4 regions of the Cohnella sp. GCM10012308 genome follow, and region 1 is predicted to be linked to each of the others. Evidence: riboswitches for the same ligand, from Rfam matches in the RefSeq annotation. Region 1 holds a riboswitch; each other region holds the start of a gene.

Region 1 (7,763 bases):
CGTGTTGGATCAGATCGCCGCGATCGTCGTCGGCAAGCCGGATGCGACGGAGTATGCGCTGATTGCGCTGCTTGCTTCCGGGCATATCATTCTGGAGGACGTGCCCGGTACCGGCAAGACACTGCTCGCCAAGTCGCTCGCCCGGTCGCTCGGCTGCGCGTTCAAGCGTATCCAGTTCACGGCGGACCTGCTGCCGTCGGACGTGTCGGGCATCAACTTTTACAATCAACGGGCAGGCGTCTTTGAACTAAGGAAGGGTCCGGTCTTCACGAACATTCTCCTGGCCGACGAGCTGAATCGGGCGACGCCGCGGACGCAGTCGAGCCTGCTGGAGAGCATGGAAGAGCGTCAGGTGACGATCGATGGCGAAACCTATCCGCTCGAACGTCCTTTCCTGGTCATCGCCACGCAAAATCCGGTAGAGAGCCATGGCACGTTCCCGCTCCCCGAAGCGCAGCTCGACCGCTTTATGCTGCGGATTCCGATGGGCTACCCCGCCGCCGGGGAGGAAGCCGAGATCTTGCGCCGGTTCATGAGCGGCGATCCGCTGGCGACGGCCGAGCCTGTCCTCGCGCTCGAAGAAGTCGTGCAGCTCCAGGGCGCGCTGCAAAATGTCCGCTGCCACGATGACGTGCTGCGGTACATGCTCGCGATCGTTTCCGCCACGCGGGACAGCGAGGACACGGCCGTCGGCGCGAGCCCGCGCGCAAGCCTCCAGTACATGCGCGCGGCGCAGGCAAGGGCGCTGCTTCGCGGACGCGACTTCGTGCTGCCCGAGGACGTCAAGGCGCTGGCCGTTCCGGTACTCGCTCATCGGCTGGTTCTTCACGACCCGCTCGCGGGAAGCGGCCGCGCCGAAGCGATCGTGCGCGAGATCGTGAACAAGACCGCGGTGCCTGCCGAGCAGGACGCGGTATACGCATAAGGCATGCCGATCATCAAATTGCTCGTCGTCGTCGCAGTCCTCGCGATGGTGCAGCGAATGCTTTTCAGTTGGCTCGGGCTGCGCAAGATTCGGTATGAACGCAAGTTCAGCGTGCCTCGGGCGTTTGCGGGGGACAAGATCTGGATGGAAGAGCGGCTCGTCAATGCCAAGTGGCTGCCGCTCCCCTGGCTGCGGGCCGAGACGCAGATGCCTGCCGCGCTAAGATTCGGCAAGGAAACGTCGGATCTCGCGGTAAGCGTCGGGCAGACGCTGCAAAACCACGCGAGCTTGTTTACGCTTGGGCCTTACACCAAGCTTGTGCGCCGTCATGAAGTGACTTGCTTGCAGCGGGGGAGATACCGGACGCAGACGCTGACGATCACGCACGGGGATCTCATGGGCATGACGAGCGGCGCATTGCAGGTCGAGTCGGATTGTTCGGTTACCGTGTACCCGAGGCTGCTCGGCGCCAGAGAGCTGCCTCGCGCGGCCCGCGAATGGATGCAGAGCGCGCTCAGCTCGCCCGACGCCTTCCGCGAGGATCATTACCATACCGCGGGCGTCAGAGCCTATCGCGGCGGCGACGCCATGAAGCAGGTCAATTGGAACGCCACCGCCAGAACCGGCGAATTGCTCGTCAACCGCAGAGAGACGATGGTTGGCGGCGACGTGACCGTGCTGCTCAACGCAGAGCTTGCCGATGCTTCGACGAACAGGCGGATTGCGCTCGAGCAGTTCGAAGAAGCGATCAGCATCGCCGCGTCCGTCGCCAAGCAGACGCTCGATAGCGGGGGCAGGGCGGGACTGATCTTCAACGGCCGCGTACAGGGCGGGGAGGCGGTCCCGCTGCGAATCGAGCCTGCGCGCGGCCGCAGCCAACTCTACGCGCTGCTCGAAGCGATGACCGGATTTGAGCCCGTCGTCCGGCTGGAGCTGGGCTATCTGCTCGGCGATCTGATCCAGGGACGGATGCGCGGAGCGAATCTGCTGCTCATTACCGCTTTTCTGACGCCCAAGCAGGAGCTGGCCGTGCGGATGCTGCGGCAGGCCGGCAACCGTGTAGAGGTCATGCTGTTGTACAAGGACAAGCAGGCATCACGCCAAGCCGCAGGAGGAACGCCATGAAGCTCATTCTCCGCAGCCTGGCTGACGCGCTCGCCGTCTACCCGCTTCTGCTGATTCTCCACGCGCAAGCCGGTCTCGCTTTCCCGACGGTCGGCTGGATCGCCCTCGCTTGGCTAAGCGCCGCGGTCGGGCGATCGCTGCCCTCGGTGCTGCGCGGCAAGCTGCCGGCGTCGCTCGTTCACTTGGCGCTCGTCGCGGCATTCATCGCCGCCGCAAGCGCCGTAGACTGGCGGCTGCTCTGGCTCGTGCTGCCGCTTGGTTTCCTGTCGTGGATCGCCCGCTTCGACTGGGCGCGCAGCGTACGCTGTGCCGTCGCGGTCGGCCTCCACGCGATCGTCCTCGCGGCGGCATCGCCGCTTGGCATTGCAGACGGCGCGAAGCCGCTGCTGCTCGCCGCGGGCATCGCCTGGCTGGCGGCGGCGCTATATTTTCAGCAGTCGAAGTCGCTGGCCGAAGCCGGTCTTCATGCCGGTCTCGTCACGAGACGGCTTGCCGCCGCGGGCAAGCGGTACCTCGCGTTGTGGGGCATCGTCGTCGCGCTCGTCTTTCTCCCGTTTGCGGGACTTCCGATCTGGCCGCAGGTCCTTCGGCTCATCCGCTGGTTGGTCTCGCGCGTCCCGGCGGGCGAACCTGCCCCCGAACAGACGCCCGAACCCGTGCAGTCCGCGCAGCCGCCGGCGTTCCCGCCGCAGGAGGGAGGCACCGGACGGCTGTGGGTATGGCTCGAGTATGCGCTGTATGTCGTACTCGCGCTGCTGGCGCTTGCCGTCGTTTATCGTCTGGCGCGGCGATATTTGCTCAGCGCCGTCTGGTGGCGGCGCATCTCCGATCGTCTGAAAGCGTGGTACGGCAGGCTGCTCGCGGGGCGGCGCGCGGCCGAGGCGGATCTCGGTTACACCGAAGAACGAGAGAGCCTGCTCCAAGGAGAAAAGCTGCTGGGCAGACTGTTCTCGCGGAATCGGTCGAAAGCGAAACGCGCGCTCGGGCGCGAGGAGTGGACGGCGATGTCGGCGGAGGACAAGGTCAGAAGTCTATATGCCGCGCTCATCGCCGATGCGGTCAAAGAAGGATACGCGCACCGCGAATCGCTTACGCCGTCGGAGACGCTCCGGGCGATCGAGGCGTGGCGCGTTCAAAACGAAGCGCCCCGGGCCCGTACGCCGGAAACGGCATCCCGAGGTTGGCTGGCGAGCGCGTCCCGTCAGCTCGGCGAGCTGTATGGCAGAGCGCGCTACGGCGGCCGGGTGAAGCCGGAGGAAGCCGAACGGCTCGGCGCGGAATTCCCCTGGAAAAAATGACGAAAAAACGGGCTTTGGCATACGACGCCAAAGCCCGTTTTTCGTGCAACTTTTTACGCAAAGCCTGTTTCGAAATCTTTACGGGGGGGTACAACCTAAGTAACCTCTCCATTCACTCCAAGCAGCAGCAAAGACCCGCTTTGGGGCGGGTCTTTGCCTAAGCCATTCCACTTCAGCCGAGTTTACACGTGATCGATTGCCACGGACGTGTAAGTGTCGGAGTCCATTACACGGCGAGCGCCGACATAGCGCTTCGCGTAATACTTTTCATCCAGATCCGAGATCGTAACACCCTTGGAAGCCGAGTGCGCAAATTTGTTGTCGCCGACATAGATGCCTACGTGGGACACGCCTTCGCCGCTCGTATTAAAGAATACGAGATCTCCCGGACGAAGATCGTCGCGAGCGACCTTGTCGCCCATGGCGAATTGGCCTTTGGACGAGTGAGGCAGCTTGACGTCGAACTTCTTGAAAACATAAGCCGTGAATCCGGAGCAATCGAAGCCGCTAGTCGTCGTGCCGCCGTAATCGTAGTCGATGCCGATCAGCTTGGAGACGGTCGAGTCGAGCTTGGAAGCTGCGGACGCGCTGCCCAACTGGAAAGCCAGGAGGCAGGTTAAAGCAAGTAGAAGTACAGTAACTTTGCGCAAAACAAGAAGCTCCTTCCAAGTGCCTACGAGGTTAGCTGGAGGGTTCGGTTGAAGGTTCCCTATGGCTTCTGCGCGAGGCAAAGCCAATTCACCCGGTAAAGACTGGTTCCCCCGTTTCCCAGTGCGCGGGAATTCGGCAGTTTTCGCACCTTAGCTTTAGAAATTCGATTTTTAGGCCCCAACTCCTGCTCCTTCAAGATTAGAAATCCTTAATGTCCCAAATCAAAAGGAATATGCTGGCGAAGTCTCATAACCCAATCACAGCAAGGGATGCGGGGTTTGCGCCCGCGAAAGGCCAAGCCTATGAATAAATGAGAAAGATTAAGAGGACGCAAGTCTTCGACAAGGCTGCAGTCGCAAGAGTATGAACGTAGTCTATGCCGCCCTCTCGACCGATATTAATAGCCTGCAAAAAAAAAGAGACGGCGCGCCGCTCATCATCCGATGAACGGCGCGCCGTCTTTTTCTGTTTATAAGCGTTATTTTAAGCCTGTTCGCGCTGCCACAAGCGATGCTGGCAGGCCGCCGTCCAGAGCGCGATCATCGACCGGACGAAGTGGAACGCCTGGTTCAGCGCGATCGCGAGCAAGCCCGTCCAGATCAGCGTGGCGCCGGATACGGCGGCGGAACCGAGCAGGGAGAGCAGCGGCAGCAAAAGGGTTACGCCGAGCAGGGGGAGCAGGCGGCTTATCGAGCGAAGCGCGCCCTGCCAAGGGCTGTCCCCTGCGGCGGCGCTGAACTGCATGAATAAGAAGGGGAGATGCACCGCCAGCATCCAGAGCGCCCAGCCCGCGGCGTAAGGGAGCATCTGTCCGAGCCATGAAGCGGCGTCGGGCATTTCCATGTATGCGTTCCGTCCGAACGGAATCAGCCAGATCGCCGGCGCCAGGGCGATCAGCTTCTCGGTGCCGTAGAGCAAGGACACCTTTTTCCACGACCGGCGGATGCCCTTGAGCACTTGGGTGCCGCCCTGCTCCTCGGCATGGGTGAAGGAGTAGTAAAGTCCCGCATTCAGAATCGGCGTGATCAGCATGCGGAAGAGGAGCATACAGCCCAGCATGAGCAGCGTGCGATCGGCCAGACCCGTCTTGAGCAGACGGAACTGGGCTTCGATCGCAAAAAGCTGCTTGGCTGCCGCGCCGAGCGGATGTTCGTCGGGATACCGGGTCAGGATTGGCGCCACGACCGAATCGATAAACCGGTAGAGGAAAAATCCCCACAACAGGCGGTAAAGGAATAAGGCGACGAGTACGAATTTGTGTCGCTTGGTCGTCTCCCAGCCTTTTCGGATCGCGTCGTTCATGTCGCTTCCTCCTCCATCACCAGGCCATGCTGCCGACGATCGCGTCGATCAGCTGTCCTAGCGTCACGTCGAGCTTGGTCCGCTTGCGCGCGGGCGCTTCGGCCTTCAGATAGTTGTCGTAACGGCTGTGATCGAGCACGATGTCGAGCATCGGATCGACCGCCACGTACGACAACGGCGATGCCGACTGCAGGCGGATCTGGATGTGGCTCTGAATGCCGTCCCACGTCTTGCGTACGGTTTTGCCGTCCTTGAAGCCGAATTGCACCGTCGCCGCCTGCGGGCTGCCCTGGGTCCTCGTGAGCAGGACGATGGACTGATAGCCGCCCTCGCCGTCCGGCTCCGTGCGGATGGAGGCTACCGCGAAGTCGGCCGACTCTCCCCGGTACACGTAGGCCTGGAAGAAATCCTTCCAGTCATCCTTGGTTACGGCTTCGACGACACGCTGGAAGCTTTGGCTGTCGGGGTGCTTGAAGCGGTATTTTTGAAAATAAGTCCGCATGATCTTCGACATCGTTTTTTCCCCGGTTTTGGCCTCGATCGCTTTGAGTACGAGTTTGCCGCGCATATATACGTTTTCGGCGTAAGCGTCCGAACTTCCGTAATTCCAGGCGTCGAGCTTGAGCGGCAGCGGGTTCGTCATGTAGAGGGACTCGATCGGCGTGCGGGCCGAGACGCCGTAGATGGCGGCCATCAGCTTATCCTCGGTGTAGGACGTGAAGGCCTCGTCCAGCCAAGCCTCCTCGAATTCGTTGGAAGCGACGATGCCGTACCAGTATTGATGCGCGATCTCGTGCACCAGCGTGCGCTCGAGCTCGTACCCCGGATTGTCGTCCTTTGCCGCCGCGCCGGTGACGAGCGTCGGATATTCCATGCCGCCCGCGCCCTCCGCGTCGGCAGGGGGGATAACGATGGAGAGCGTCGTGTACGGATAGTCGCCGTACCATTCGCCGAGCTTTGCCAGCGCGGATTTGGCCGCGTGCATGTAGCGCTCCTCCTGCTTTGCGTGCAGCGGGTCCAGGTACAGCTTGATCCGCACGCCGGGCACGCCGGCCGAGGAGAAGGAGTCCTCCGCGGTCACGAAGTCGGGAGAGGCGGACCAGGAGAAGTCGTGCACGTCTTCTGCATAGAATTGGTACGTCTTGCGTCCGTCCTTGACGACGGGCTGCTTGTACTGAAAACCGGTTGCCGCCACGGTCCGGTCCTCGGGTACGTCGATCTTCACGCCGTATACGCCGAAGTCCGAGTAGAATTCCGAGTTGCCGTGATACTGGTGGAGATCCCAGCCCTCCGCCGCGCGTCCGCGGACGCCCGCAGTTTCGTAGGCGGGGACCTTCGGGAACCATTGGCCGGCCATGACGAAGTCTCCTGCCTGTCCCATGCGGGCGAATACCTGCGGCAGCTTGACGGTGAACTTCATGCGGACGGTGACGCTCTGTCCCGGCGCTACGGCCTTGGGAAGACGGAAGGAGGCCAGCGTGCGGTCCTGCGCGTTGCCGTCGTCCGGCTGGACATAACGAAGGCGCGGCAGCAGCGTCTCGCCATCCTCGGTCGTAAGCTCGCTCAGCTCCATGGCGCCGTCCTTGCCCGGCGTCATCTTCACGCCGCGAAGCTGGCCGTTCGATTCGTTCAGGAACGTACTGCCGGGCGCGAACGCGTTCGGATACAAATGAAGGTACAGATCCGTCACGGGCTTGCGACCGGGGTTTTTCCAAGTCAGCGTCTCGGAGCCTTCGAGCTGGCCGCCGTCCAGAAGCTTGACCGAGATGTCGTAGTCGACGATCCGGTTGCTGAGCGCTACGGACTGCTGCGGGGCTGGAATCGGAGAAGGCTGCGGCGCCGCAGCCGCGCTGTGCTGTCCTTCCGAGGCGCCGGCAGCGTCGGAGCCGACGGGCGAGTCGGCGGGCGACTCGACGGGGTCGACTGCGGCATTGGCGTCGGGCGCTCCGGTCAAATCGCCGGAATCCCGGGAGGCGGCCGTCAGGGGGTCCTGTGCGGCATAGGCGGGCAGGGTGAACTGAGACTGCCAGGCGGCATCGAATCCGAAGCTGGCCGAGCTCAGCAGCACGGCGGCGGAAACGGCGAGCGCGGCGATACGATAAATGGGGCGTTGGGGCATGACGGTAACCCTCCCGTTGACAAGCATCTAGCAGATGTATATGTGGGTTGTCCGCAGATTATATCTTTGTCCCAAACAATTGAAATTCGCGCGCCGCCGCAAGCGGCAAGCCCGGCATCGGAAGGACAAGCCGGTCTAGGCGGTTGTCCATCTACATAGAATGGGTATAACTATATTAGAAGGAGGGATGGTCATGAACCCCATTCATCGTACGCTCCGCTTGATCGCGGCAGGCACGGCTGCCGCCGCGTTCGCGGGAATCCCATCCATAGCTCTCGCCGGGCCTCCCTTGGCCGGCGGCGTATCCGACGGCGGCACGTTGCCGATCGCGCGCACGGAAACC
Region 2 (7,763 bases), on a different contig from region 1:
TTGAAATCCCGACCGATCCGAAGCGAATCGTGTACGTTGGCAGCGATCCCGGGGATCTGCTGGCGCTGGGCGTTACGCTTGTCGGCGCCAGCTTGAGCGTCATCGGCAGCCAGGTCGCTTATGGCGATCGGCTTCAAGGAATCGCGGACGTCGGCTATCCCGCCAACTTGGAGAAGGTGACGGCGCAGGAGCCGGACCTGATTATTTTTAACGACTGGGACGAACAGGGCCTCCCTCCATTGGAGAAAATCGCGCCGACCGTCGTTATTTCCGAAAAGGGCGGCTTCGATCGCATGCATGAGATCGCGGGCGTGCTGGGCAAGGAAACCGCTGCGGACGCATATGTAGCGGCTTACGACGAGAAAGTGAAGCAGACCAAGGATCTGCTGGCGCAGAAGGGCAAGCAAGGCCAATCCGCAACCGTGCTGCTCATGATGGGCAAGGTCCTGTACGTCATGGGCCATCAAGGCTTGTCCGTGTCGTTGTACGACGCGCTCGGGTACGCGCCGCCGGCTAAAGTCCAAACGCTGATCGACGGCGACGAGCGCTTTGCCGAGATCTCGGTCGAGGTCATGTCGGACTACATCGGCGACGAGCTTTACATTTTGAAGGATGAGGAAGACGAGACCAAAGCCCAGGCGGAAGCGCTGTTCACGAGCAGTCTGTGGAAGTCCTTGCCTGCGGTCAAGAACGGCCAAGTGCATATGATGGACAGCCAGTGGAATTTCGACGATCCGGTCACGCGGACGATGCTGCTGGATGAGCTGCAGGGCTTAAACGGTTCCGCTGGCTAAAAACAAGCCGATGAAGAAAGTGAAAAAGCAGGCGCAATGAGAAGAAAGCTTCTCTCGATGCGCCTGCCTTTTTGTTTTGTAAATGTATCGAAAACGCAATAATAATGCTGCACCTTAATCGCATATTAGTCTATACTACCAATAATATGCATTTATCAGACCCGACAATCGATTCCAGAGGAGTACCGTCATGCCTGCCTTTCTCCGTCAGTTTGCGTTATTGATCCTCGCGGGTTGCATCCTCTTCGCAGGATTCGTCGCTTGTATAATCGCTCTAATCTCCGGAATTCACAATCGGGATTATCTCGCGCTCAATGAAAAGACCACCGTACAATTGAAGCCGGGCAAGTACCAGATTTATTACGAGTATACCGAGACAACGAGAGAAATGGGTCCGCTCACCATTACGCAAAACGATAAAGTTGTCGCGCTGCCCGACTTGGTCACGGCGATGGCGGATGACGGCAGGGCGTCGTTGGAGTTAGCGGAAGACAGGTCAAGCACGTACACATTTAACCGGAAAAAGGGAGAGTCGATGTACCGATTTACCGTAAAGGAAAAAGGGACTTACGGCATTACGTTAATCAGCAACGTCCCAGACTTGCGGAAGTATGCGAGATTTACGATTATGGGCGATATGGGCCAGGGCTTCGTCACGCTGTTGAAGAAGCTGGGACTTTCGGTCGCCGCCGCCATTCCATTTCTGATCGCGGGATATATCGCGTACGCGCGGATCGAAAAGCGGAAGCTTGCAGAAACCAGGCTGCGAATACAGCGTTGGCCTGCCGGAGCTTCTTCACATCATGAGCAAGATTACGAAGGGTTAGCCGATCGCCCTGACTCCTATCCAAATCGTTGACTGAGGAGCATTCGCATGCTTGCTTTTTTTCGCCAATTCGCCCCGCTTATCCTCGCCGGCTGCATTCTTTTCGCCGGTCTTTTGACGAGCGCTTACGGCTTCTTGGCCAGTTTTCACAACCGCGATTACGTCGACTTGAACGCCAAAACCGTCATCCAATTAAAGCCGGGCGAATATAAAATTTTTTATGCGTTCATCAACGGTCCGGATAGGCATGGACAGCCTGCTCCCGTGACAAGCAATCCAAGCGACGTAATGTTCGATCAGGTCATTGCCATGGTAGACGACGGAAGGTCTTCCCTGGATTTGACGAAGGATCGGTCGGATGTCTATATCGCAAAACGGTTGAAAGGCGAGTCGATGTTTCGCTTTTCTATTGCGAAAAAAGGGGCGTACGGCATTACGCTGATCAGCAATACGCCGGACCTGCAGGGGCAGGTCCGGTTCGCGGTGATGAGCGACGTGATCCATTTACTGCTGTCGGCGCTCAAAAAATGGGGATTGTTTTTCGCGGCAGCCGCGCCATTATTGCTCGCCGACTTTGTCATGCATATACGGTTGGAGCGGCGTAAGCTCGTCAAGACAAGACCGGCCGTGCATCCCGAGATTACGCCGCAAGTCCTCTAACGCGAGAAGTCCGAGGCCGGACCAGGCCCGCCCCGCCGCCGTTCGTGCAGCCAGGCGATCCCCATCGCGACGGCAGCAGGCAGCAGGACGCTGACGAAGCCTGCGAGATTATCGGATGAGAGCCCGTCGGACAGCATCTGTACGGCCATCAGCGTAGAGTCGAGGACCACGTGGGCGAAAATAACGGTCAGGAGGCCGAATCGCAGCATAAACCAGGCGAAAAGGGCGCCGATAATCATGAGCTCGATAAAGCGGGTCTGCCACGGAAATACGGCATAGCCGACATGGCCGAAAGCCCATACGGCGGTCGCGGGCAGAACGGCGATGGACGTGAGCACTTTGGAGACCGCGGTGCCCGGGCTTGAAGCGTCGTGCGTGCCTGCACGCTTGGATCTGACGAACGCGCCGAGCCATTTGCGCACGAGGCCGATGCCGAAAAAGCGCGTCTGGATCTCCTCCGAGATGCCGGCGCACCAAGCGAGCAAGGGCAGCAGCCAAGGCGCGTACATATTGTAGGCGGATTGGCTCGGATCGGAACCGTAATAGCTGCCGAGCAGCAGGCCAAGCGCCGTCAACACGATCGTTTGCGCCGCAAGCAGGATCACGGCGAGCATATAGCCCTGCTTCATGGCGGTTTTGACCTGGCTGCCGTAGTCCGCGTCCTGCCAGCGCGGCCACAGCGAGCGGCCCATCGAGCGCCACAGGCCGTCGCCGCCGACGGCGGCGAAGTACGTGAGCAGCGCTTGAATGAAAAGAATAACGACGTTCGTGACGAGCAGCGCCGACACGTTGCTCTCCGAAGCGATCGCGTTCATGTCGACGGACGAAGCACGCAATCCGGGGCGCAGATTAAACATGAACCCTGCGTACATGACGAAGAAAGCCGCCGACAGGAACAGCCCGCGTTTGAACGATGTCCATCCCCGGCAGGTCGCGGCATAAATAACGGCAAGCACGAACATGACGATCTGCGGCAGCAGGAAGCCCGTCATCGATAGCTTATCGGCAATCTTGCGCTGCTGCGCAAGCTCGTCCGCGAATGCCTGGGGCAGCGCGTACCGGTAAGTAAGCACCTTGTCTGGCTTTACGAGCAGCTGCACGTGCGCGTCCGACAAGCCGGACTTGCGGCTCTGCAGGATGACCGAGCCGCCTTGCGTCAGGCTGCCGGTAGGCTCCCAGGCCGATGCGTCGTAGTCGGGCTGCGTCTTCAGCCAGGCGATCGCTTCTGCGGTCCGCGCGTCTGCGTCGCTTGCGGCCGCTTTGTCCGCATCGGTCAAGGCATCGCCGACACGCGCCCAGCCGACGACCTCGCCCGATTCCATATGGACGGATACGCGGTCGACGCTGCCGTCGGCCGCATGGATATCGACCGCGTAGACGTCCGTCGGGTAACGCGCATCCCAGTCGCGGTCGTATTCGTCGGTCAGCTTGTGCTTGGTCATATAGGCTGCCATGCGGTCGTCGCCTACATGCGTGATCGTCGCGTCGGACCCTTCGCCAAGATCCATTCCCCAGTGCGCCGAGGCGTAAGCCAGGCCGATCCGCTTTGCCTCGCCGCGGCTGATCGCGGCCGATTCGCCTTTCATAGCCGGCGCGATCGCAGGCAATACTTGCATGAATAGGAAGATAAGAAGGCCGATTCCCGCGGCGACAGCCCATTTGGATGATCTCAAATTATCCACTCCGATTCCGAATTGATCTGAAAAAGCGTATACATCGTCTTTTTATCCGCAATAGCTGGTCCTTCCGCTTATTATCGATAGGAATTGAAGCCAAAACAAGAGAAAGAGTTAGAATCCCCGTAAAAAAGCTGTTACACGGCCTAATAACGTCCGTATATCCTCATACAAGGCGATTTTTCGCATTTCTGCTGTTGTGCGTACCTATCGGACAGACTATAATGCGGTGTAATGTTTTTTATGGAAACCGAACCATCGTGTCTTCATCATACTACCCAGCCGAATTTCCGCAAAGAAAACGGGGGAACCACTTAAGCTTTTCCGGGGTGAATTCCGCGCGCGTCAAGCGCCGGATAGGGCAGCCTGATCTGGCCCGAACCCGTCAGCTAACCTCGTAGGCTGCCAGACAGGATCGCCGTGCGCCAAGGCACTGGAGCTCCAGTGTCTTTTTTTGCGCGCTTTTTCAACCGTTTGCCGACATGAGGTGAATCGTACTTTGCTTAAAAAAATCATCGGCTGGCTATATGCTTCCCCGCCTCGGGTGCTGACGATCGGCTTCGCCGTCATTATCGCGGTCGGCGCGCTGCTGCTCAGGCTCCCGATCTCCACGGTGTCCGGCGAGCCGACGCCTTGGCTAGAAGCTTTTTTCGTCTCCAGCTCCGCGACCTGCGTGACGGGTCTGATGCGGCTCGATACGATCGCCTACTTCTCCGTCTTCGGCCGTTGGGTCATGCTCGTGCTCGTACAGCTCGGCGGCCTCGGCTTCATGACGATGGGGACGCTGTTCGCGTTTTTCGCCGGACGACGCCTCTCGCTCAAGGACCGTCTCGTGCTGCAGGAAGCGATGAACCAGGGCAGTCTCGAAGGCATCGTCCGGCTGGTGAAGCGCGTCCTTATCTATGCGCTTTGCATCGAGGCGGTCGGCGCACTGCTGTTTACCTTCCGGTTCATGCACGAGATGCATTTCCGGCAGGCGCTCTATTACGGCGTATTTCACAGCGTTTCTTTTTTCAATAACGGCGGCTTCGACCTGTTCGGCAACTTCCGCAGCATGGCCGGGTATGTCGGAGATCCTTATATGAACCTGCTCTCGATCGTGCTCGTCGTGCTCGGCGGCGTAGGCTTTGTCGTCCTCTCCGACCTGGTCGAGCTGCCGACGCGCCGCAAGCTGTCCTATCATTCCAAAGTCGTGCTCTGGGTATCGGCGTTCCTCATCGTGCTCGGCACGGTCACGATCCTGATCTTCGAGTATACGAACGAGCTCACGTTCGGGCCTTTATCCTTCGGAGACAAGCTGCTCGCGGCCGCGCTGCAGTCCGTATCCACCCGTTCCGCCGGCGTCAGTACCGTCGACATCGGCTCCCTGCGGGACGCGACGCAGTTTGCGATGGTGCTGCTCATGTTCGTCGGCGCCTCGCCCGGCTCCACCGGCGGCGGCATCAAGACGACGGCGTTCGCGGTGCTCGCGGCCGCCGTCTGGGCGATGCTTCGCGGCCGTACCGACGTCGTGCTGCTCGGACTGCGCATCGAGCGGGCCAAGGTCAACCGCGCCATCACGGTCACGATGCTGTCGCTGGCCATCGTCATCACGTCCGTCATGATCCTCTCGATTACCGAGAAGCAGGCGTTCCTGCTCATTCTTTTCGAGGTCATGTCCGCCTATGCGACGGTCGGATTGTCCGCCGGGATCACCGGGGACTTGACTGCCTTCGGCCAGATACTCATTATCGTCCTCATGTTCATCGGGCGTCTCGGTCCGCTGACGATGACGTACGCGCTGGGCACCAAGTCCGGACGCACGCTGTACCGCGAGGCAGAGGGCCGCATCATTATCGGGTAAAACCATGGTAAGGAGGGGAGACGCTTGCACAAAAAAATGTACGCTTGGCTGGTCGCCTCTCCTCCGCGGACGCTGGCGCTCGGCTTTGCCTTCATCATCGGCCTGGGCTCCTTCCTGCTGCAGCTGCCCGCCGCTTCGAGCGTCGGCGCGCAGACACGCTATATAGACGCGCTATTCACGGCGACTTCCGCGACCTGCGTCACCGGCCTGGTCGTCGTCGACACCCACGACCACTACTCGATGTTCGGTCAGATCGTCATCCTGGCCATGATCCAGATCGGCGGTCTCGGCTTCATGTCCATGGCGACGTTGTTCGCGATTTTCCTGAAGCGGCGCATCTCGCTCAAGGAACGGCTGATTCTCCAGGAAGCGCTCAATCAAAGCAGCATCGAGGGCATCGTACGGCTCGTCCGCCGCGTCGTGCTGTACGCGCTGTCGATCGAAGCCGTGGGCGCCCTGCTGTTCATGGCCTGCTTTCTTAGAGATATGAGTCCGGGGAAGGCGTTATACTACGGGATCTTCCACGCGGTATCCTTTTTCAACAATGCGGGGTTCGACCTGATGGGTGGCTTCCGCAGCCTCACTGTTTATGCGGGCGATCCCTGGGTCAACCTGATCGCGATGGCGCTGATCGTGACGGGGGGGCTCGGCTTCGTGGTGCTCTCGGACTTGACGGACCTCCGGGGCGGTCGCAGGCTGTCCCTGCATTCCAAGGTGGTCCTGAGCATGTCGGGATCGCTGATTCTGTTCGGAGCGATCGTCATATTCGCTTTCGAATACTCGAATCCCGGCACGATGGGACCGTTAAAAACGGGTACTAAAATTTTATCTGCGTTTACGCAGTCGGTCAGTCCCCGTACCGCCGGGATCAATACGCTCAATTTGACTGATTTGCGGCAGGCGACGCAATTTTTCATCATTATCCTGATGTTCATCGGCGCGTCTCCGGGCTCGACGGGCGGCGGCATCAAGACGACGACGTTCGCGGCGCTTCTTGGCGCGGTATGGGCCATTATACGCGGGCGGGAGGACGTCGTCATGTTCCGGTACAGGCTTGCGCAGGAACGCGTCTACAAGGCGTTGACGCTGACCTTGCTCGCGCTGGCGCTGGTGCTGGGCGCGACGATGATCCTGTCGACGACGGAGGACCATCATTTTCTCATGATCCTGTTCGAGGTCGTGTCCGCCTTCGGGACGGTCGGGCTGACGATGGGACTCACGACGGATTTGAGCTTGTTCGGCAAGATCGTCATCATGCTGATGATGTTCGCGGGGAGGCTCGGGCCGCTCACGATCGGCTACGCGCTCGTGCCGAAGCGGGATAAGGTGCTTTACAGGGAAGCGGAAGGCAAGATCATCATCGGATAACGAAAGAGACGTGCCACCATGAAAATGAACCAATTCGTAATCATCGGCCTCGGACGGTTCGGGGCAAGCATCGGCAAGGAACTGATCGAGCTGGGGTACGAGGTGCTCGGCGTCGACCGGGACGAGGAAAAGGTGCAGGAGATGAGCGGTATCCTGACGCATGCGGTCATCGCGGACGCGACGGACGAGGACACGCTGCGTTCGATCGGGGCCCGCAACTTCGACTGCGGCGTCGTCGCGATCGGGGACGACGTGCAGGCGAGCATTCTGGCGGCCATCCTGCTCAAGGAATTGGGCGTCAAGAAGGTTGTCGCCAAGGCGGTGTCCGAGCTGCACGGGCGCGTACTCGAGCGGATGGACGTAGACCGCATCATCTATCCGGAGCGGGACATGGGCATCCGCGTCGCGCATCAGCTCGTGTCGCCCAACCTGCTCGATTACATCGAGCTGTCGGACAAATATACGATCGCGGAGCTGGGCGTGCCGGCCTGCCTCGCAGGCAAATCGATCGAGGAGACCAATCCCCGCGGCCGTTACGGCTGCAGCATCGTCGCGCTCAACAAGCCGAAGGGGATGATCGTAGCGCCGACGGCTAC
Region 3 (7,763 bases), on a different contig from region 1:
TCGAGCACCAGATTGATTTTCGCCGGCGCTTTCTCATATATTTTCGTCATATGCCCACCTGCCAGACCTTCTGCTTCGCCTGATTCCTGTCGTTCCAAAGCTTAACATATTATAACAAACCCCTGCCCGAATTGCGATTTGACAGGAATGGACTTTTATATGTAAAAGCCGGGGATGCCCCCGGCGGCTTCGTCTTCCCCGCAATGCGCCGGACCTGTGCCGCAGCCGGGCTGTTGCCCCGCCGGCATGTCAGTCCTGCTTGCGCGCAAGCGACTGTTCGGCGAGCTGGATCGCCCGCTTGACCATATTGCCTGCGTCCTTCGTGCTGATGGCGCCCCAGCCTTCGCTCTCGACCTTCCCGTAGAAGCCCAGGTCCTTGGCGAGCTCCGTCTTAAACGATTCGGTCATCGTCCGTCCTCTGCGCCTGCTCATGCGAATCCCTCCCCGTGTAGCTATAATTACGGTTTGCGCAAACAAGCTGCGCGGCCGTCAACCTTTAGGGTGTCCCTGAGCCGCCCCCAAAATGCAAAACAGGCAGTCGTGCCTGTAACGGCGCGACTGCCTTAAAGATCCAAAAGCTCAGTGCTGCAAATCGATGCGGACCTGACCTTGTTCATTGCACAGCATGACTTCGACGGACTCGGTGAGAATGTCGGCATAGCTGTACGAGACACGCTTGAACGCATTCTGCTCCTGGTCCAACTTGACGATGAACACCGACGGGTAAATTTCTTCGAGAACTCCCGTGCGTTCGATGGTTTTACGGCGGCCACCGTTGGCGCGGAGCATGATCTTGGATCCGATATGAGGCTCCAAGCTTCGTTTGATATCCAGAAGCGCGTTCTTGGACATGTCCACTACCACCTCTTTCCCTGTAAATTATACCTAAATACAGGGGAGGTGTCAAGTGGTTAAATATTATATCAGCGGACAAGAAATATTGTCAATAATGTTTTTCTAATATCATTTTAATTTTAACCAAAATGAGTCTGGGGAAATAGATTTCAGCCAAATTCCGCGGCCGTGAGCGTCGGGACGATGTTGGTTGGCTTGATATTCGGAAGTCCGATTCGGTATTTGCCAAGCGACTCGACCCCGCCGACGCCCCGCATGCCGCTGATCGTATTCGAGATGACGTCCGGCAGGTCGATCGTCTCCCGGAACGGCGTAAAGGCCGCGCGGACGGCGACATAGACCGGATCCAGCGCATGGATCATGATGCGCGCAGGCGAGCTGGCAAAGTTGGCGCCGGCGGACATCAGTGCCTCGAAGTGAGACTGGCAAGCGCCAGCGACGACGATCAGGGAATCCTTGCTCTTATCGTAGCTGCGCGCGGTTCGGACGGCCTGGATGAAGTTGCCCGTGTTTTTATAACTCGACAGCTGATCGTAATCGGTTCTGTTCTTGTAGACGCCGTCGTGGCCGGTAATCACCACGATATCGGGCATCACCTTGGGCAGCAGGTCGGCTACTGCGGCCGCCATCTGCGATTCGTGGCAGTGCACGCCTTCGGCGGGCATGCGCAGCTGCCTATATACGGCCATGCTCTTTTTCAAATAATTGACGTCGCCGTCCAGATGGAGCACCTTGCCCGGCATCTCAAAGTACGGTTTGCTCTGCCCGGACGAGGCCGCTTCCTCGATCCCCTCTTGGACATGGGCGCGCTCCGCCTGCATCCGTCTCACCGATTCGCCGGCCTGCACGCGTGCCGTCCGGGGGCCGCGCAGCTCGTCCGGGTTCCGTACCTGCTCGAGGTCCCCTACAGGCGCGTCCGCGAGCAGCCGATAATCCGTTCCCCGCAACACCGCCGTGTTCTGCAGCAGGGCCGCGATCCGGAACAATACATCGCCGCCGTACGATTTGCGGACGACCAAGTCCCCTAGCTTCATGGGCGTATCACCTCTTCGTCTATCCTATGGAGAGGGGCGCCCAATGGTGCACGCATTAACGTAAGCGAGGGTCCCCCTCGACAAGACAGGGACCCTCGGTTCTATTCGATCATGCCGGCGGCAGCCAACGCTTCGGCCAGCGTCGCGAACTCCTGAAGCGACAGCGTCTCGCCGCGTCGCTCCGGCTTCACGCCGCTTGCCTCGAGCAGGCCGGCGAGCTCGGCCTTGCGCTCTTTGCCGACGAGCGCAGCCAGGTTGTTGTGCAGCGTCTTGCGACGCTGCGTGAAGGCCGCGTGCACGACGCGAAAGAATCGCGCCTCGTCGGATACGTCGACCGGCGGCGCCTCGCGCCTCGTCAGCCGGATGACGGCCGAGTCGACGTTCGGCGCAGGAATGAAGGCGCCGGACGGCACCACGCAGACGATATCCGGTACGCAATAGTATTGGACGGCTATGCTGAGGGTGCCGTAGTCCTTGCCGCCGGGCTTGGCCGCCATCCGCTCGGCCACTTCCTTCTGGACCATGACGACGATCCGGTCGAGCGGCAGCTTCTGCTCCAGCAGCGTCATGACGATCGGCGTCGTCACGTAATACGGCAGGTTCGCGACCACGCTGACCTCGTTGCAGCCGGCGAAACGCTCCGACCACAGCTTCGCCAGGTCGGTCTTCAGCACGTCTCCGTGCACGACGGATACATGCGGATAGGGCGAGAGTACCTCTTGGAGAATCGGGATCAGCCGATTGTCGATCTCGACTGCGGCGACCTTGCCAGCTTCCTGTGCGAGCCGCTCCGTCAACGCGCCGATGCCCGGGCCGATCTCCAGCGCGCCTTTTTCTTTGTTGAGCGCCGCAGCATCCACGATCTTGTCCAATATATTTTTGTCGATCAGAAAGTTCTGACCCAGGCTTTTCTTGAAGGTAAAGCCGTGCTTGCGGATAATATCCTTGGTCCGCGTCGGCGTCGCGATGTCCATGGCGCCCGCCATGCCGCCTACGCCTCCCGCATGCTTCGTCATTCGCCTACTCCCTCTCTCGTCAGCTGCTTGAGCGCCTCCGCGAACTCCGTCCGCGTAATGCGAAACATCCCGAGCCGCTTATAGAACTGCTTGCCGTTGGCATAGCCGATGCCTAGCAGCTCGCCCATCCGCTCCCTGCGGCTCGCGGCGGCCGGATGCACGATCAGCCCCGCATCGATCAGATCCGGCCAGTCGATCCCAGACTCGCCGGCTCCCGCGCCTGCCATCGCTGTCCGGTCCGCTCCTGCCGCATCAGCGCCGGACAGCGCCGCCCCGGACGCAGACGCCGCTGGTGGAGCCCCGGCGCCTCGCTGCGCCGCTATCGCTCCGTCCGCGCCGGAAGCGGCGCCGCCCCCTGCCGATGCCCGCACGCGGCCAAGCGCCGCGCGTATCGCCTCCGGGCTCGCGTGCTCGACGCCGATGCCGTCCTTGCCGCGCGCATCGGCCTTCGCTAAGAACGCGTGGCTGCATCCCGGCACCCTCGCCTCGATAATCTTGCGTATTTTCTCGCCCGGGACGTCCGGATCCGTGAAGATTATGACGCCCCGCCGCTCGCGGGCCAGCTCGATGCGTCGCAGCACCTTTTCGTCGATCGCCGAACCGCCCGTCTCAATCGTATCCGCGTCGACGGCCCTTCGGATCGCCACTGTATCCTCCTTGCCTTCAACGACGATGATCTCCGCTATTCTAGCCAGGCTGATGCCGTCCACCCCGTTCGTTCTCACTACCGTTCGTTGTCGTTGCCGTTCGTTCCCATCGTTCTTCCCGTTCAGTCCGTTCGCATCGCTTCGTATGCCCTATTATAGCCCACATCCCGAAAATGACAAAGGGAAGAGGCACAGGCCCCTTCCCAGGACGCAGCGACCCGACCAGGCCGCCGCCAAAAAAAATTGACCGCTCCGACATAAAACAGACACAAATTCGATAATAGCGGGTAATGAAAATTAAGAACCTATCAGGCGGCTCAGGCGGCCGATGGCTTAACCGGTCCGATCACGTACACGGTGTTGCCGCGTTTCTTGCCGAACTTATTCGCATACCGCTCGCTGTCGTAATACACGTCGATCTTCTTGCCTTTGATCGCGCTGCCCGTATCTTCCGCGCGGCGGAAGCCGATGCCCTCGATGTAGACCCACCAGCCCAAAGGCACGACATCCGGATCGACCGCGATCGTACGACCCTCGGATACCGTAGTGCCGGAAGCGGTGATGCCGTAGCCCACGTCGCCTACGTCCTTGCCCGTCGAAGCCGGGCCCGCGGAATACGCGGTTAAGGTGACGCCGGACAAAACGCTCTTTACCTTCACGGATTTGCCGTTCAGCTGGAGCGTCTTAACGTCGTCCGCGGCTTTGTTGTAGGCAAGCGACACGACGGCCGCTTTTTTCTTCGCGCCGACGGCTACGACTTGCTGCACGATCGGCTGGTCAAGCGATTTGTAGATGAGCTGTTCGTTGACGAGCTTGCCGTCTTCGTAGACGCGCTCGAACTTTTTCACCAGCAAGCCTTGCTTGCCCGTCTGCACGACCTTCGTCTTGCCGACCAGCAAGTTCTGATCCGCTGTCTTGACGACTTTGTACGCCATCGGATGCTCGGTCGTGACGACCTCGCGAGTGACGCGGACGACCTTCACCTGCAGGCCCTCGTCGATCTTCGACGTGAGCGCCGGCGTGACTTTGTCTTCGGCGGAGAGCGTGATGCCTTCGTTCTGCAGCAGATCGCCCACCGTCTTGACTGTTGTATATTTGGTCTCTTTCTTCCCGTCTGCGACGAGCTGAACGCTCATAGCCCGATCGATGACGACTCGCGTGCCTTCCTCTACCGAGGACGTGAGCGCTGCCGACAACCGATCGTTTGGACCGACCGTGATGCCAATCTCCTTAAGCAAGGCGGAGACATCGGAAGTGCGGGTTTGGATGACGGTAGATTTCCCGCCGTCCACGACGGTCACGCTCTTGGCGGACGCGCCGTGCAGCAGCATGATGAGACAGATGGTAAGAGCAAAGGACAAGATTGCGCTCAAGAGAATCAAACGCAGATGCTCATGCAACCATCGCGCTGCGGTAAGCTTGCCGGTCGGTCGTGGATCATGGGTCCCTTGAAGGGGGATTGCACCCATTTTCTCGTTCCTCCTTCATAGCCTCGCCGTCGACTGTTTTACATGATATTCGTCTGACGCGACTATCCATTTGTGATAACGGCGCTGGAAGCTTAGTGTGGAGCGGCTTGCACACTAGCGAATTGCGCCGCCTTGCCCAGCTGTGGAGGCATGTCATGCGCCTGCCATTCATCCCGTGGGTGCTTCCGTGGAGCGGTCTTTGCGGCCATCGGCGCCGAACGTGTAAATTCGGGCACAAAAAAAGCCTGCGACAGAGGGCCTGGTCGTGGCTTCCGCTCAACTGGACGAGGGACGATGGGGCGGCACGAGGTTACCTCTCTCTACTACGCTTGCGAGGTTAGCTGTCGGGTTCGGGCGTCGAGAGTCTGCCCTAAGCGATCAAGCGGTCTGCCGTCAGCCGGACGGCGCCCGTCGTTCGCTACTCACCCCAAGATTGCTCGGACCGCTGGGACATCGGCAAGCGCCGATATCGTCCGCGTCGGGTCCCCCGCTCTCCCCGCTGGGAGATTAAGCGCACTGGAAAAGGAATGTCATATTCGGACTTCTGGATTAGATAATAACCCGCACGCCCCAAAGGTGTAAAGAACGTGCAAAGAGCGAATTTCAGCGTTTTAAGGCAAATTTAAGCCATATTTTTAGGATTTCGAGAGCAAAAGCTAGTTTTTTCTTAGAAAATATTTATTTTTCTACGTTTGTTGGCGCTTTTTCTTCGAGTCGAAAACAGACACGTGCATTTCGATCCGTAATTTCTTCTATTTTTTTCCTAGAAAGGCCTGTGATTTCCGCGGCGGAATCAGCTACAAACTGCACGTAAGAAGACTCGTTTCGCTTGCCGCGATAGGGGTGGGGGGTAAGGTACGGAGCATCGGTCTCGATCAACAATCGGTCCAGGGGGACACGGGCCAATACCTCTTTGGGAACGCGCGCGTTTTTGAAGGTGACCGGTCCTCCGAAGGAGATATAGAAGTTCATGTCCAGGCATTGCTTGGCCGTCTCCCAGCTGCCGGAGTAGCAGTGCATGATACCCCCGATCTCGGCTGCTCCTTCTTCGCGAAGAATACGGACGACGTCCTCATGAGCGTCCCGATTGTGAATGACGATCGGCTTGCCGATCCGCTTCGCGAGCCTGATCTGTTCGCGGAATACGAGCTGCTGGACGTCCTTGGACGAAGTGTCCCAATAATAGTCGAGTCCGATCTCGCCGATCGCTACGACTTTCGGATGACTGCATAGCGCTTCGATCCAGGCCAGATCCTCCTCCACTCTCATGTCGACGGCATCCGTCGGATGCCAGCCTACTGCCGCATAGATAAAGTCGTGCTTTTCGGCTAATGCAAGGGTCGTCGGGATCGTCTCCCTGTTGAAGCCGATATTGACGATCGTACCGACGCCCGCTTCCTTGGCGCGCGCGATCACTTCTTCTCTATCGTCGTCAAACTTCGGCGAGTCCAGATGGGCGTGCGTATCGAACAGCATGTCTTGAAGGTCTCCTTTGACTGATTAAATTGGTATAAGATCTATAATCCCAGCAGCTCGCGAATCTCGGGCTTCAGACTATCGATGTGCGGGAGCACCAGGTCTTCGGGATAGTAGATGTAATACTTCCCGGTATGAAGTCCCGCGATCGACCGGACGATATCGCTTTTCAGGGAAATCTCTGTCAACCGGTCTTTTTCGTCCAGCACCAGGACGGGGGTCTTTTCTTTGGGCTCGGGATCCGGAGATCCTGGCTTGTACAGGTCGTAAGGAAGGTTCGTCGGCGTGTCCATCTGAAGGTGATAATCCGGATGCAGACCGATCCTTTCCCATTGCTCCCGAAGCTCCGCCTCCAGTGTTTCGTGCGGACTATCGAGGGGTACATACTTGTACAATCGGCGGTTTAAGAACCTTTTACATAAGTCCGCCAAGATCTCGTCCTCTTCGTCCGCCCATTGGCCGAACGCCGTCTGTACCATCGCTTCATCCAGCGCCAGATAGTCCCGCAGTCCGATCGTGCCGTTCAACAACTGCGCTAGCGGCGGCAGCAGGAATTTGAACGCATGGCCCCCGCGGAACAACTCGCGCGCCCTCATGAAAATTTGCCTCAGTACGATATCCGAACTGCGCGTCACGGGATGAAAGTAGATCTGCCAATACATTTGATATCTCGACATCAAATAATCTTCTACCGCATGCATCCCGCTCTCCTTCACCACGATTCGCCCTTTATAAGGACGCAGCACGCGCAAGATCCGATCGAGATCGAAGGTGCCGTAGTTCACGCCCGTGAAGTACGCATCCCTGAGCAAATAATCCATGCGGTCCGCGTCCATCTGGCTGGACACGAGGCTCACGACGATCGGCTTGTCGTACGTCTTGCAGATGACGGCGGCAACCTTTTGCGGGAAATCCTCGCTTACTTCCTTTAATACCCGATTGATCTCAGTATCTCCCAATATGATCGCGCACGACCATTCCTCATGATCCGTGTCGAACACCTGTTCGATGGCGTGGGAAAAAGGACCGTGTCCGACATCGTGCAGCAAAGAAGCGCATAAACTGACCATTTTTTCCTTTTGCGGCCAATCCTGGTATCCGTTACGCTCAAATTGACTGATAATTCTTCGCGTGATATCGTATACGCCCAGCGAATGGGAGAATCGGCTGTGCTCTGCCCCATGAAAGGTCAGGTACGAAGTTCCCAACTGGCGTATGCGCCTCAATCGTTGGAACTCGGCGGTGTTGATAAGCTTCCAGATCGTC
Region 4 (7,763 bases), on a different contig from region 1:
GCCGCCTTCCGGCACGTGCGACTGAGCAGCCGCCGCTCGGCCGGCGACAGCCTCGGCAGCCGGACCGCTCGGCCGTCGGACATGCGGAAGACGGGAATCGCTCGATTAATCCCAATTAACCTCTATTAACCCTGAGCTAAGCAGCTATCAGGCGCGCAAGACGCCGATTCGTCCCGCCCGATCGGAAATAACTGCAAATATGCAGCTTATGTAGCGGGATGACGGCCAGATAAGCCGGATAGCTGCAAATGTACAGTTAAATCGCTTCAGCCGTAAACAAAACAACCGAAGGCTGAGAAATACCTGCGTTTAGGCAGCTATCCCCTCGTCGTCGGCGAACATAAATGAAATGAACTGCAAAATTGCAGTTATTCTCGTCGTCGCTTTTAAATCAACTTTCCATAACCTTGAGGAGGACCACCCATGACCGCCAATCTGCGCAAGCAAGATCCCGAGATCGTCAAAGCCCTTAACCTCGAGCTCGGCCGCCAACGCGACAACCTCGAGCTGATCGCATCCGAAAACATCGTTAGCGAAGCCGTCCTTGAAGCGATGGGCACCGTTCTGACCAACAAATATGCAGAAGGCTACCCGGGCAAGCGGTTCTACGGCGGCTGCGAGTACGTCGACATTCCCGAAGAGATCGCCCGCAACCGCGCCAAGGAACTGTTCGGCGCCGACCATGCCAACGTGCAGCCGCACTCCGGCGCGCAGGCGAACCTCGCCGTCTACCTGGCGACGCTGCAACCGGGCGACACCGTGCTCGGCATGAACCTCGCGCACGGCGGACACCTGACGCACGGCAGCCCGGTCAACGCTTCCGGCCTGCTGTATAACTTCGTCGCTTACGGCGTCGACGAGCAGACGTTCACGATCAACTACGACGAAGTCCGCAAAGCCGCGTTCAAGCACCGTCCGCGCATGATCGTCGCCGGCGCAAGCGCGTATCCGCGCATCATCGACTTCGAAGTGCTCGGCCAGATCGCTCGCGACGTGGGCGCGCTGTTCATGGTCGACATGGCGCATATCGCCGGTCTCGTGGCTGGCGGCCAGCACCCGAGCCCGGTGCCGCACGCGCACTTCGTTACGACGACGACGCACAAGACGCTGCGCGGACCGCGCGGCGGCTTGATCCTGTGCACCAAGCCTTGGGCCGCGGCGATCGACAAGGCGGTATTCCCCGGCACGCAGGGCGGCCCGCTCATGCACACGATCGCGGCCAAAGCCGTTGCGCTCGGCGAAGCATTGCAGCCGTCCTTCAAGGACTACGCGGCTAACGTCGTGACCAACGCCAAGGCGCTTGCCGAGACGCTGACCGCAGAGGGCATCAACCTCGTCTCCGGCGGCACGGACAACCACTTGATGCTCGTAGACACCCGCAGCCTGAACATCACGGGCAAGGATGCCGAGCACCTGCTCGACTCCGTGGGCATCACCGTCAACAAGAACGCGATTCCGTTCGATCCGACGAGCCCGTTCATCACGAGCGGCATCCGTATCGGCACGCCGGCCGTTACTTCGCGCGGCATGGACGCCGCGGCGATGAAGAAGGTCGGCCAGGCCATCGCCATCACGCTGAAGAACGCCAAGGACGAGACCAAGCTTGAAGAAGCGCGCAAGCTGGTGCGAGAGCTCTCCTCGCAATATCCGCTGTATCAAGGTCTTGAATACTAAGACCAGGCTCGCCGGCGTATCCTAAAAACAGGTACAGGCGCCCAATTTTGACCTTTCGAGGCCGAATCGGGCGCCATTTGTTTGACGATTCGGGACATTCGGTATAAACTAAGTGTACGCTTAATTCCCGGTATCGGCCGGGAAACGGGGGAACCAAGTCTTTATGGGGCGAATTGAAGCCATTGCAGGCTTCATAGGGTACCATCTTACCCGAGTCCGTCAGCTAACCTCGTAGGCAGTGGATGGGTCACATCTAATTTATTGAAGCTTGAATGACCCTCGCCGGGTCTTTTGGCGTCTCTACAAGACCCCTCTGTCTGGCTAAGCGTATTGCGCGCGCCTGTTGCAGAAGGGTCTTTTCTGTCCTTCGAGGCGTGTCGACTTTAGACCGGGAGAAGGAGGAATTCACGTTGGCCATGCCGGAATTCGCCAGAAACATGGACCAAGACGCTGCCGCTCCTTTCTGCATGAACACGAATACGTATTATCATAGCCTCATCGACTGGGGCGACGCTAACGATCCGCTCCGCAAGCTGCTGTCTCCATCTTTGCCGGCGTCCGGCGGCCAAGGGATCTGGGGCGCCTCCGACGACGAAGCCGAATATCTGGCCCAAGGTTACCGCCATAAGTTCCGGACGTCCGCTTTCCTGATGCTTCCTGAGACGGAGGCTGAAGAGGGCGTGTCGCCGGCGCTCGCATACGTGGCGGCCCATCCTGAGATCCGCCAGGTGATACTGGCGGGCGGCGACTGCTTCGGCCTTCCCACGCTCAAGCTGCGGAATCTACTCCAGAGCCTGCGGGCCATCCCGCACGTCGGAATTATCAGGCTCAGCACGCGCATGCCGATCATGGAACCGATGCGCATTTCGGACGACCTGGGTTTGCTGCGCCTAATCCGCGAATTTTCAACGCCTTCCAAGCCGCTTTATCTGATGGCGCACATTCATCATCCGCGGGAGATGACGGACCAAGCGATTCGCGCGTTCCGCTCGCTCCGCGACGCCGGGGCCGTCATCGTGAACCGGACGCCGATCCTTGGCGGGATCAACGACGCGCCGGAGCTGCTGGGCGAGCTGCTGGAGCGCCTCGAGCTGGCCGGCGTGACGCCGTATTACTTTTTCGTCGACCGTCCGAGCGAGGCGAACGGGGAATTCTCGGTACCGCTATCCAGAGCGTACCGTCTGGTCGAAGAAGCCAAGCTGACGACGGCGGGACTCGGGCGGCGGGCGCGTCTTGCGGTCAACCACGACTCGGGCTTCGTCGAAGTGCTGGCCGTCGAGGGCGGCAAGGCCTATCTGAAGTTTCACGCTTCGCCCGACGACGACGCGGGCAAGTTCATCACGGCGGACTGCCCCGACGACGCGATGTGGCTGACCGAGCTGCCGGGCAGCGAATCGAGGATCGGGTCGCTGACGATCGACTATACGGACTCCGAGGATTACGGTCTCCGCACTTCTTACGTCAAGCGGCCGTATCAGATCGGAGACTGATCTGTCGCGCTTATTCGACATACATCCGGCTTTGCCTTTCGAGGCAGGCCGGATGTATATTTATTTTGACGGATAGTTGGGCGTCTACGGGGAAATGTTGAAACGGTCGGCCTGCATCCGCGTACTACAATACATAGCCGCGAACAAGCGGACAAGAGGAGGATTCGTGTAAATGTCTATTTTCAAACGATTGCGCGATCTCACGCTGTCTAACGTATATGCCTTAATTGAGAAGGCGGAAGACCCGGTCAAGATGACCGATCAATACCTGCGCGACATGGCAGAGGATCTCGAGGACGCGGAAAAGGCGGTCGCCGCCCAGATCGCGATCGAAAAGCGATTCAAGCAGCTGTACGAGGAGCAGTCGGCGCTCGTCGCCAAGCGCGAAGAGCAGGCGAACATCGCCGCGCAGGCGAAGAATATCGACCTCGCGCGGCGCGCGCTCGAGGAGAAGAAAGCGGCAGAGACGAAGGTTGCCGAGTACAAAGCCAGCTACGATCAGAACAAGCAGGCCGCCGACAATCTGCGTCTGAAGCTCGACGAGATGCGCAAGCAATTCACCGACCTCAAGAACCGGCGCGAGACGCTGGTCGCCCGTGCCAACGCGGCCAAGGCGCAAGCCGGCATCAACAAGGCGATGGCCGGCTTCGGCACCGATACCGCGATGTCCGGTCTTAGCCGGATGGAAGAGAAGGTCCGGCAGATGGAAGCGCACGCCGAGGCGACCGAGGAGCTCAGCCAGTCCAAAGGCAGGTCGCTGGACGACGAGTTCGCGACGCTCGGCAAGGACAAAGCCGTCGAGGACGAACTGGCGGCCCTGATGAAAAAGTACGAGAGCTAAGGCGATCCAAGAGGACTCCCCCGCGGGGTCCTTTTTTCAAACGCCCATCTAAGCTAAAATAAGGAAAGCATTTCATGGCGCGTCCGAAAAGGGGCGCTTCGGGCGGCCCATTCCCGCAGGCTCATGCGGAATCGCCCGGTTTTATCCGCGGGAGGAGAGACGTTAACATTGACGATTGAAAACGTGGTCGGCACGCTGCTGTGGACGGCGGCGGGCGCGGTGCTTCTGTTCATTCTCATGGGCATCGACGCTTATTTCACCAAGTACAAGGATATGGAAGAGATGAAGCGGGGCAATACGGCGGTCACCGTCCGGTTCGTGCTGAAGCTCGTCGCACAAGGTTACATTCTGTCCCGCTCGATCGTGACGTCAGACGATCTGGGCGAGGCGCTGCTCGTCTCCTTCATTTCGTTCGTCATCCTCTTCGTGCTGGAGTGGATCGTCGAATTCGCGTTCAGGCGCATCGGGGATTTGCGTTTGGACGAAGGCGTGCGGGACGGCGTCGTAGGGTATGGCCTGATCGCGGGCTCCCTGCATCTGGTCGGTGCGATGATCATCGGCTCGTGCCTGTAAGGCTGCGGGAGAGGAGGACAAGAGATGAGCTTGTTCAAACGGGTTAAAAATATTTTGAAAAAAGCTGAGCCGCTTCCGCAGGAGCGAAGCGTGCTGACGATGGGGCCGGGAGACGTGTGCGAGGTGTCCCTTGTCACTTACCAGGTGACCGGGCGCACGAAGCCGACAGCCCGTAACGAAGTTTGGCTGACGCTTCGGGACGGCGCGGACGTCCGCTATCTGAACATCGAGCAGCGGCTCGATCTGTCGTATTCCTTGTTCAGCACGATTGACGGGCGTCTCGATTCGATGGACGAAGTGCCGGCGCATATCGAGCTGGACGGTATCGATTACCACCTGGAGGACCAATACAACACGCGGATCGTCGAGGCGGGCAGCACGCCTTTTACCTCGGCGGGAGGCGATCTTTACGTATGGCGTTTCCAATCGGACGGGCGTAACCTGCTGCGGATCGAATGGCAGGACGGGCGCTTCATGCTGTATGAAGGCGAAAGCGTACTGCCGGGAGACGTGGAGTGGCTGAGAGGAAGCGGACGATGAGCCGGCCGGCGCGCCGGCGTTCCGGTCGCGGATGGCTGCGTTCCTCCATTCACCTGACCGTTATGCTGGCCTTGGTCGTGACGCTGTTGTCCGCGTGCGGGCCGAGCCTTAACGTTCAGGAGACGTATCCGCTCGAGTCGGTCAGCGGCAGCGGCAGCCAGACCTCCTACGTCTACAGGGCGGCGGGGGAGACGGTTCAGGAGGTCGCTACGGCGCTCGAGGCCAAGAAGAAGCCTGAGCAGGTGTCCAAGGACGATCCCGAGCATATGTTCCTCGTCTATTCGGATCAGGTCATTCATGTGCAAAAGGATCCGAACAAGCCGGAGGACAGCCTGGTCGAGGTCGACTCCAAGGAATACGTGCGGCAGAACTACAGTCCATCTTTCCTGGAGGGCTACCTGCTCGCGAGCTTGATCGGCAACCTGTTCGATTCGTCGAGAGGCGGCTATTACGGCGACTATCGCGGCTACGGGAGCCAAAAGTCATATCCGCCGACCTCGGGTACCTACCGCACGCCGACGGTCAGCGATCAGAAGGTCGCGCCGCCGCTCACGGTGGACAAAAAGGGCTCGATCTTCAAGCGCGGCAGCTCGTCCGGCTCCAGCGGCAGCGTAGGCTCCGACGGACTGTTCGGCAAGAAAAAGTCGACGACGGGCAGCATTACGCGCGACGGCACGGGCAGCTCCGGGAGCAAGTCCGGCTCGAGCTTCAAGCCGCGCAAGACGACGAAGCCGCGAACGAGCTTCGGCGGCTCGGGACGCATTAGGCGACGATGACGATAACGATAACGGAAGCGGAAACGGGAAATAGACCAATAATCTTATCGGCGTGAAGCACGCGCCGCTTGCATTCCTTATCTTCGGATGAGGGAGGCGGGCGGCGTTTTTGTTTTACATAAGGTGATAAAAAGGAGCAAAGATGCGATGAGTCCAGACTTATTTAACCTGGAAAAGTTTAAGGCCGATGCTTTGTATCGGCAGGGAGATCCGGAGGCCAACCGACAGTTTGAAAAAGCATTCGCCTCCTGGTGGGCCACGACGCTCCGGGCAGCTAAAGGTGCCAGATTACTCCGGCTAAAGTCCGGATTGACGTATGCTTCCATGTACTTTTTACGCTTCACCTGGTTTCCAGCTTTCGGCAGCTTGAAGGGACTGATTCCCGAATACGAGGTGGAGGATTACAAAGACGGTTTCCGGTACATCGATTTTGTGTATTTCACGAACGCGTATCGTGTAGCGATCGAAGTGGATGGCCGCGCTTCTCACCGCATGAACGCCACGCCTGCTGAATACGAAGATGAGCTCACGCCAAAACCATCTCGTCATCGACGGTTGGTCCGTGCTGCGTCTTGCCTTTCTCTCCATCCGCGACAAACCCAGGCAGTGTCAGCAGGTGCTGCAGCAGATGCTAGGGAAAATGAGGGTGGGGGACGAGGAGAGTACGGCACTGACGATGATTGAAACGCGAATACTCGATTATGCGTCTCGTATTTCGGGGCCGTTGGAGCCTTATGAATTACGGGGGAAATTGGGGCTGCATCGAAATACGATATCGAAATATATCGCATCGTTAGTAAGAAAGGGACTGATCGTGCCCGAGAGTGTGGATCACAAGCACAAGTATCGTTATCTGCTGGGCACAAGAGTCGAATAGCATCCGTGTACAATTAATGTGCATGGTGGGCGGTAGGAGCGAAGATGCATAAAAAATGTGCATGGTGGGCGCGTGGAGAGATGGGTCAGGGGCGGATGAGGCGAAGATGCATAAGAAATGTGCATGGTGGGCACGTGGGGAGATGGGTCAGGGGCGGTAGGAGCGAAGATGCATAAGAAATGTGCATGATGGGTTGGTCGGGCGATGAGATGGGGGGAGTTGGGGTGAAGATGCATAAGAAATGTGCATGGTGGGCGCGAGGTAGGATGAGACGCGGACGGGTGAAGCGAAGATGCCTAAGAAATGTGCATGACGGGACGGTTGGGCGATGAGGCGGGGGGGCGGTAGGAGCGAAGATGCATAAGAAATGTGCATGGTGGGTTGGTCGGGGCGACGACGCGGGGGCGGAGAGGCGAGGATGCACAAGAATGGTGCGCGGTGGCCGTGCGAAGCGAAGTTTAGCCGACGACAATATAAAAGCCGACGCGGCAACTGGACCGCGTCGGCTTATGAACGGCGTTAAATTAGCGATGAACGGGATAGCCCCGTTCATAGGCTTTCGGGATGTCGGTTTTGCCGTCGAGGCGGCGCAGCGCGTCGATCGCCCAGTACGGGTTGCGCAGCATGGCGCGGCCGATGACGGCCAGCTCGGCGTCGCCCGATGCGACGACGTGCTCGGCGAGCTCGGCATCGTCAAGCATGCCGACGGCGCTGACGGGGACGCCGAGCGCTTCCTTCAGCGCACGCGCGAACGGTACCTGATAGCCTGGATAGTTGCCGGGCTTGCCCTTCACTGCCGGGCCGCCTTCGCCGCCGGTGGAGACGTCGAACAGGTCGACGCCCGCGTCGCGGTAAGCGCGCGAGACCTCTAGAATATGGTCAAGGTCGTAGCCGTACTCTGCATACTCTATCGCGGACACCCGCATGAGCAGGGGCATATCGGAGGGCAAGACGGCCTTGACGGCTTTGATGACCTCCACGCCGAATTTGGC

The links. Region 1 has a riboswitch for cyclic di-AMP ahead of ACFOTD_RS05535 (C40 family peptidase). Riboswitches for the same ligand answer to the same signal wherever they lie in the genome.
Region 2: another riboswitch for cyclic di-AMP. It lies ahead of ACFOTD_RS15025 (TrkH family potassium uptake protein); the one in region 1 lies ahead of ACFOTD_RS05535 (C40 family peptidase).
Region 3: another riboswitch for cyclic di-AMP. It lies ahead of ACFOTD_RS20470 (resuscitation-promoting factor); the one in region 1 lies ahead of ACFOTD_RS05535 (C40 family peptidase).
Region 4: another riboswitch for cyclic di-AMP. It lies ahead of ACFOTD_RS10815 (KamA family radical SAM protein); the one in region 1 lies ahead of ACFOTD_RS05535 (C40 family peptidase).

Annotation. Positions count from the first base shown of each region.
Region 1 is NZ_JBHRYU010000003.1:30,156-37,918, reverse strand. It holds gene ACFOTD_RS05550 (AAA family ATPase) at 1-925, shown strand, start outside; gene ACFOTD_RS05545 (DUF58 domain-containing protein) at 929-2,050, shown strand; gene ACFOTD_RS05540 (hypothetical protein) at 2,047-3,348, shown strand; gene ACFOTD_RS05535 (C40 family peptidase) at 3,531-3,998, opposite strand; cyclic di-AMP (ydaO/yuaA leader) riboswitch at 4,004-4,147, opposite strand; gene ACFOTD_RS05530 (hypothetical protein) at 4,483-5,301, opposite strand; gene ACFOTD_RS05525 (M1 family metallopeptidase) at 5,318-7,420, opposite strand; gene ACFOTD_RS05520 (hypothetical protein) at 7,614-7,763, shown strand, end outside.
Region 2 is NZ_JBHRYU010000011.1:179,533-187,295, reverse strand. It holds gene ACFOTD_RS15045 (ABC transporter substrate-binding protein) at 1-794, shown strand, start outside; gene ACFOTD_RS15040 (hypothetical protein) at 985-1,653, shown strand; gene ACFOTD_RS15035 (hypothetical protein) at 1,669-2,280, shown strand; gene ACFOTD_RS15030 (hypothetical protein) at 2,277-3,953, opposite strand; cyclic di-AMP (ydaO/yuaA leader) riboswitch at 4,227-4,374, shown strand; gene ACFOTD_RS15025 (TrkH family potassium uptake protein) at 4,456-5,799, shown strand; gene ACFOTD_RS15020 (TrkH family potassium uptake protein) at 5,836-7,167, shown strand; gene ACFOTD_RS15015 (potassium channel family protein) at 7,186-7,763, shown strand, end outside.
Region 3 is NZ_JBHRYU010000020.1:11,320-19,082, reverse strand. It holds gene ispE (4-(cytidine 5'-diphospho)-2-C-methyl-D-erythritol kinase) at 1-50, opposite strand, end outside; gene ACFOTD_RS20495 (small, acid-soluble spore protein, alpha/beta type) at 250-432, opposite strand; gene veg (biofilm formation stimulator Veg) at 580-852, opposite strand; gene yabG (sporulation peptidase YabG) at 1,005-1,889, opposite strand; gene rsmA (16S rRNA (adenine(1518)-N(6)/adenine(1519)-N(6))-dimethyltransferase RsmA) at 1,991-2,875, opposite strand; gene rnmV (ribonuclease M5) at 2,902-3,630, opposite strand; gene ACFOTD_RS20470 (resuscitation-promoting factor) at 3,870-5,021, opposite strand; cyclic di-AMP (ydaO/yuaA leader) riboswitch at 5,333-5,545, opposite strand; gene ACFOTD_RS20465 (TatD family hydrolase) at 5,700-6,497, opposite strand; gene ACFOTD_RS20460 (HD domain-containing protein) at 6,539-7,763, opposite strand, start outside.
Region 4 is NZ_JBHRYU010000007.1:51,655-59,417, forward strand. It holds gene ACFOTD_RS10805 (TIGR01440 family protein) at 1-25, shown strand, start outside; gene ACFOTD_RS10810 (serine hydroxymethyltransferase) at 424-1,674, shown strand; cyclic di-AMP (ydaO/yuaA leader) riboswitch at 1,782-1,927, shown strand; gene ACFOTD_RS10815 (KamA family radical SAM protein) at 2,091-3,164, shown strand; gene ACFOTD_RS10820 (PspA/IM30 family protein) at 3,337-4,005, shown strand; gene ACFOTD_RS10825 (DUF350 domain-containing protein) at 4,174-4,578, shown strand; gene ACFOTD_RS10830 (DUF4178 domain-containing protein) at 4,603-5,118, shown strand; gene ACFOTD_RS10835 (DUF4247 domain-containing protein) at 5,115-5,894, shown strand; gene ACFOTD_RS10840 (hypothetical protein) at 6,042-6,578, shown strand; gene ACFOTD_RS10845 (NADH:flavin oxidoreductase/NADH oxidase) at 7,296-7,763, opposite strand, start outside.